3 regions of the Cetobacterium sp. NK01 genome follow, and region 1 is predicted to be linked to each of the others. Evidence: riboswitches for the same ligand, from Rfam matches in the RefSeq annotation. Region 1 holds a riboswitch; each other region holds the start of a gene.
The links. A riboswitch is a leader RNA that binds a small molecule or an ion and turns the genes downstream of it on or off. The one in region 1 is predicted to bind cobalamin.

Region 1 (2,274 bases):
AAGTCTAAAACGATCAACTAAAAGTAAGAAAGATAAAATAACTCCCATTGTAACTCCATCTTTTATATAGAGATAACCACCAGCCAAAATAATTATAAGTTGTGTTATATTTGAGTAAAAAGTAACTCCAGAAACAATTAAGCTAGAAGGGACCATATTTCTCTTTTCACTTTCTAAAAGAGTAGAGTTTTTTTCAAAAAATCTTTTCTGTGCATAATCTTCTAAATAATTATCTTTTAAAAAAGCAATTGTTCTTAAAATATCATGAAGATTAGCAGAAAGTAGACCTGAATTTTTTCGAACATTTCGATGTCCCGCTTTCATTTTTTTATTTTCTCTATAAACAAATATTAATGTTAATGGTAAAGGAAATAAGGTAATCAATGAAAGTTTTAAATCAAAATCAAACATAATAAAAATAGAGGCTAAAATAGTTATAACAGAGAAAATGAAATCTTCTAAACCTCTATGACAAAGAGTAGAAACACTATCTAAGTCATTAATAACTCTAGATATTAAATCTCCACTTTGATTTTTCTTAAAAAATTCACTAGGTTGATTTAAAAGTTTACTTAAAAGGTCATTTCTCATACTTTGTTTAATCTTACTTCCCATTAATTTTCCATTGGCTTGTGAATTAACAGCGAAGATTAATCGTAAAATATAAAGAACTATTAAAACTACAGAAAATTTTAACAGTAGATTAATATTTTTAGATGGAAGAGCATCATCAATTAAATTTTTAATTAAAAGAGGAGAGTAAACGTCAATAGCAGTCATAGCTAACCTAACACTTAAAAAGAGAATAAGAAGTTTATTTTCCTTTTTTAAATAGTAAATAAGAGTTCCAAAAGATGTCTTTTTCATAAAAAATTTCTCCTTAATATACATTTCTTTCTAACTTTAATAGTAACTTTTTTTTTATATAAAAGTCAATACTTAGCATAATAAATAATATAAATAATAGATGATAATGTTATAAATTTTAGATAATTTGATTGAAATTTGTACGATAAAGTGTTAATATTAATTAGATAAACTGTAATGGTTCAATTTGATTAAAAGGGAATTGAGTGTAAATCTCAAACGGTCCCGCCACTGTATAGAGGATGAAAATAGCAATACCACTGAGGTAATTTTAACCTTGGGAAGGGCTGTTAGTAGGGTGAATCTAAGTCAGGAGACCTGCCATTATTTAAAATTCTGCGAGGACAGAGAAGGTAAAGAAAATTACGCTTCTCTTTTAGTATTTCCAAAAGGGAGGTTTTTTTTATTGGTGAAAATTTTTGATTTAAAATAGTATATTAAAATGATATAGGGAGATTAGGTATGAATTTTTACAAAAACATGGAAAAAGGTGCAATTATAGCAGCACATTTTGGAACAACACACGAAGATACAAAAGAAAAAACAATAGATATAATAAATGAAAAATTAAAGAAAGAGTTTGATAAACTTGATTTTTTTCAAGTTTATACATCAAGAATTATAAATAGAATATTATCTAAAAGAGGTATTGAAAATTTAAATACTTCTCAAATTTTAGAGAAATTAATAGAACAAGGCTATCAACATGTAATTATACAACCTACTTACATAATAAATGGAACAGAGATGGAAGCTCTTAAAAGAGAAGTAGAGATTTACTCTGATAAATTTGAAGATATTAGAGTAGGAACTCCTTTATTGACAGAAGTGCAGGATTATTTTAACTTAATTGAAGTTATAGAAAAAGAAATTGGCAATTTAAAACACGATGAAGGTGTTGTAATGATAGGACATGGAACAGAACATCCAGCATTGTCAGCATATCCTATGCTGGCCTACATAACTAGAGATTTAAAAAACTCTATATATATTGGGACTGTTGAGGGATATCCTAGTTTAGAAAATGTTGTGAAAGAATTAAAAAGAGATAATAAAAGAAAAGTTACTTTAATGCCTCTTATGTTTGTGGCAGGAGATCATGCTAAAAATGATATAGCAGAAGATTGGAAAGAGGCTCTAGAAGAAAATGGTTTTGAGATAGAGGTAAATTTAAAAGGACTGGGAGAGATTGAATCTATTCAAAATATATTTATAGAGAAAGCTAAAGAGTTAGAATCTAGACAACCTGAAGACATATTAGTAAAAAAAGCAGAGTATGCTAAAGGAAGAAAAGCTTCTCATTAATTGGAAGAGTTAAACTCTTCCGCTTTTTATTAAAAGGAGAAAGTATGAAAAAAATAGTATTATTTTTATTAATAACTACTTTAAGTTTCTCTAGAGAGAGTA
Region 2 (2,274 bases), on a different contig from region 1:
TTTAAAATTTTATCTAGAGAATTAGAAAATAACATGCTAGAATAAAGTATAATAACTATCGTGGAGAGGTGAAAAAAATGAAAAAAATAGTACTATTTATAATTGCTATGACATTATTTGTAGGATGTTTTGGAAAAAAAGAAGATATTGGTGCAAAACTTTTAGGTAATACCTATGTTCTTCAAGGAGTAATTCCAGAGAGTGAGATAGATATTAATTTTGACAAAGATAAAGTAACTGGAACTTCTGGAGTTAACAGATATTTTGCAAACTATGTGTTAGATGGCAATAAGATATCTATTAAAGATCCTGGATCTACAAGAATGATGGGGCCTGAAAATTTAATGGTACAAGAGCAGGAATATTTGAAAAATCTTAAAGAATCAAAAGAGGTAGAAATTACAAAAGATGGATTTATAATAATTACATCAGCGGGAGAAAAATTAAACTTTGTTAAAAAATAGTTCTTTTTTTAAAACTCTGCTTTTGTTAGTTTTGATTTTTTTTACAGGATGTTCATCAGCTAGAATTAGTGAAAGAGAAAGAAATGAAAGAATTGCTAAAATAACATCTTTTTATAAAGAATGGAAAGGTACTAGATATAAAATGGGAGGAACATCAAAAAGTGGCGTGGATTGTTCAGCCCTAATGCAGCATTTATATAAAGAGAAATTTGCATTGGATTTGCCAAGAACAACGAAAAATTTATCTCAAGAGGGCGATAAAGTAAAAAAACGTAATTACTGGGAAGTTGGAGATTTAGTGTTTTTTAAAATTGGTTGGAGAAAAACTCATCATGTTGGAGTATATTTAGGAGATAATAGATTTTTACATGCATCTACTTCTAAAGGGGTTATAATTTCAGAGGTAGATGGTTATTGGGATGATCACTTTTGGCAAGTTAGAAAAATATTATAGTAATAAAATTAAAAAGGGAGGGTTAAAGACTCCCTTTTTATATTACAAAAAATAGCAAAAATTTTAGAAATTATTCAAAAAATAAATACTATATTCAAATAATTGACAAATTGAAATTAAAGTATTATATTGTAAAAGTATTTTAAATGCCAAAAGGCTTAATAGAGGAAGATGGGTGAGAATCCCACACAGCCCCAAGCTACTGTATTGCAGACGAAACTAATAAACCACTGGAAAAAATCTGGGAAGGATTAGAAGTAGGATGAAGCTGAGTCAGGAGACTTATTTAAAATTTAGTTTTTTGTTTTTCGTGGGGGAAAAATAAGAAATAAGAGTATATTTTATGACATGATTTTTTGTAATTAAATAAAAACTCCTAATTTCTAATAAAAGCTAAAGTTTAAGAAGTCTTTGGTTTTTTATTAGATTTTTTTATTTTAAAAGAGCAATTGGAGGAAAACATGAACAAAAAATTATTGTTACTGTCTTTACTTGTTGTGACAAATGCAACAAGAGGAAATGAAAATAAAAATTTTGTAAAATTAGAGGATACGGTTATTACTACCCAAAACTTTGAAACAACAGTTAGAGATACTCCCACAAATATTTCTATTATAACAGCAGAGGAAATTGAAAAAAGTGGTTCAACAAATTTAGTTCAAGTTTTAAGAGATGTACCAGGGTTATTTGCTAGAGAATATGCGGGTGGTGAAATAAGATTTGATTTAAGAGGACAAAACCCAATGTACGCTAATAAAAATATTATTGTTACAATAGATGGTGTTCCTATAAATAGAACAGGTTTAGGAAGTTCTGATAGCTATAATCTTTCTCAAATTCCTGTTGAAAGAATTGAAAGAATTGAAGTTATTCCAAGTGGTGGAGCAGTTTTATATGGTGATGGTTCTGTTGGAGGTATCATTAATATTACTACAAAAACAGTTGAGGATAGACAAAACTACGGTTCTATAAATTTTAATGCTGGAAGTCACGGGTTATTTTCAGAAAATATAACTTACGGAACTAAAATTGGTAATAATTTTCTAAATGAGATTTCATTTAGTAAGTATAATTCTCATGGATCAGGAAGAAAATTATCTGATGGAACTAAAGAAAAAGTTGATAAATACTCTTTTGATTATACAGGAAAATATCTTTTAGATAATGGTGATATAGAGTTTAAATATAGTCATGCAAAATCTGAGACTCACTTAGGAGGAACAATACCTCAATATATATTTGATGAAAATATTAAATATGCATCAAAATTTTCAAAAAGTAAATATGAATTAAATGATTTTTACTTAAAATATAGGGCAGAAGTTTCAGATAGTTTAGAATCTGTAACTTATATTA
Region 3 (2,274 bases), on a different contig from region 1:
TGTTGCTCTCATAGTAATTTGGCCTGTATATTTTCCAGGAGTTTGGTCAGCATCTAGTGTTGTAGAAGCAGCAATATGTAGAGTTGACTTTCCCATTGAAGTTAGGTTAATAAACTTATTTTCTTGATTTACTTTTTCATCAGAGTTAGTGCTACAATTGAAATATACCATAAAAGACTCATTAGAAGATCCATCTAATTTTAAAGGAACTTCAAAGTTATCTCCATCAGGTTCTAAACCATCAAAAGTTATTTTAACTTTAGAATATTTTTCACCATCAATAGTAAAACTAGATCTAGAAGTACCGATAGTACCTGGTAAAAGAGTTCCAAATTCCAAAGGTCCATTTGATTGAACTGTTAACGGTTTAATAATAGTAGCAGTTATATTCATAGTAGCTTCAGCGTCGTAACCTTCTTCAGATGAATAACTAAAAGATGATATTGCAAGTAAAAAACTACAAATTAAAATTTTTTTCATATTTCCTCCCCATATAAATAAAAAAACCAGATACACTAAAAATTAGTGCAACTGGCTGTCATTTTAAAGACCCTATAGCTTTGCGTCATAAAGTTTCCCTTATTTTGCCTCAGTTATTTATTTTATATAAAAATAATATAATAAAAGTTAAAAAAAGTCAACTATTCTTTAATTTGTATTAAAAATTTTATAAAAAGCAAGGAAAATTTTTTTTTAATGGTAAATAGTGTTAAATAGTATATGAAGTTATAGAAGGAGGAGAGCATTATGATTATTGCATTTATAGGTGGAATTGTTTTAGGTTTTTTATTTTTTTATAGTTTAGATTTTGGTGTTAATGAAAGTAAAAAGTTTAAAAATCCTTCATTGTTTATTTTCGTAACTTCTATCGTTAGAATTTTACTTTTATTAGTTGGATTTTATTATTTAGCTCAAAATAGTGGACAAAGATTTTTTGCCGCTTTAATCGGTGCAATTTTATCAAGAGTTTATATTGTTTATTTTTATAGAAATAAGAAAAAATAATATCAATATAATATATAGAAGATGTTTGAAGTATTCTTTTTTTATAAAATGATTGAAAAAAAAACATGTTAGTGATAATATACCCCTGTAATGGTTCTAAAGATTAAAAGGGAATTAAGTGAAAAGCTTAAACGGTCCCGCCACTGTAAAGAGGATGAAAGTATTAAAACCACTAAATTTTAAATTTGGGAAGGGATGCGAGTAGGATGAATCTAAGTCAGGAGACCTGCCATTATGAAAAATCTGCGAGGACGGAGAAGGGGAAACTCTTCTTCCAAATTTAAATTATATTTGGGAGGGTTATTTCTATGAAAAAATTATTATTGTCACTATTTTGTTTATCTACAGCTTTAGTTTTAGCACATGGAGAAGAAGCTTTTGAAGATGCAGAGTTTTATACGGGAGGAAAAAGTGCTGTTATAATGACACACTTTGGAACAACACATCAAGATACGAGAGCTAAGACTATTGATGCAATCAATCAGAAAGCTATAAAAGCTTTTGAAGGAAAAGCAGACGTATTTGAAGCATATACATCTAGAATTGTAACTAAAAGAGTAGCTGCAAATGAAAGTATAAAAAAATATAATCCAAGTGAAGTATTATTATCTTTAAAAAAACAGGGATATAAAAATGTTATTATTCAACCAACAAATATAATTGATGGTGTAGAAATGGAGTCAATAAAAAAAGAAGCTCAACTTCATACAAAAGATTTTACAAATTTAAGAGTAGGAGATGTACTTCTAAGTGATCCTCATCATTATGAAGATGTAATTAATGCTGTAATGAGAACAGTTGGACCTTTAAATAAAAAAGAAGCTGTAGTTTTAGTAGGACATGGAACATACAATTCAGCAACTTCTGCTTATGCAATGTTTGATTATATGGCTAAAGATATGGAGAAGCCAATTTATGTTGGAACAGTTGAAGGTTATCCAACTTTTGAAAATGTTGTAAAACAATTAAAAAAAGATAATAAAAAAGAAGTTACTTTAATGCCAATGATGTTTGTGGCAGGAGATCATGCTAAAAATGATATTGCAGGTGAATGGAAAGAGAAGTTAGAAAAAGCTGGATTTAAAGTTAATGTAAAGTTAGTTCCTCTTGGTGAAATATCTGAAATTCAAGATATGTTTGTAGGTAATGCAAAGTTTCTTGAAAAGCATAGAAGTATAGATATTATAGAAAAGAAAGCAGGATATGCAAAAAGTAAAGAGTTATAAAAAGTGGAAAACTACATCTCAAAATAGAGATGTAGTTTTATTT

Region 2: another riboswitch for cobalamin. It lies ahead of NON08_RS10935 (TonB-dependent receptor); the one in region 1 lies ahead of NON08_RS05340 (sirohydrochlorin cobaltochelatase).
Region 3: another riboswitch for cobalamin. It lies ahead of NON08_RS13465 (sirohydrochlorin cobaltochelatase); the one in region 1 lies ahead of NON08_RS05340 (sirohydrochlorin cobaltochelatase).

The regions. Positions count from the first base shown of each region.
Region 1 is NZ_JANIBO010000001.1:1,056,818-1,059,091, forward strand. It holds gene NON08_RS05335 (ABC transporter ATP-binding protein) at 1-867, opposite strand, end outside; cobalamin riboswitch at 1,029-1,208, shown strand; gene NON08_RS05340 (sirohydrochlorin cobaltochelatase) at 1,330-2,172, shown strand; gene NON08_RS05345 (ABC transporter substrate-binding protein) at 2,217-2,274, shown strand, end outside.
Region 2 is NZ_JANIBO010000002.1:358,087-360,360, reverse strand. It holds gene NON08_RS10950 (hypothetical protein) at 1-25, shown strand, start outside; gene NON08_RS10945 (META domain-containing protein) at 78-464, shown strand; gene NON08_RS10940 (C40 family peptidase) at 487-918, shown strand; cobalamin riboswitch at 1,046-1,223, shown strand; gene NON08_RS10935 (TonB-dependent receptor) at 1,380-2,274, shown strand, end outside.
Region 3 is NZ_JANIBO010000005.1:13,872-16,145, forward strand. It holds gene NON08_RS13455 (hypothetical protein) at 1-480, opposite strand, end outside; cyclic di-GMP riboswitch class I at 524-599, opposite strand; gene NON08_RS13460 (ATP synthase subunit I) at 748-1,005, shown strand; cobalamin riboswitch at 1,080-1,254, shown strand; gene NON08_RS13465 (sirohydrochlorin cobaltochelatase) at 1,314-2,231, shown strand.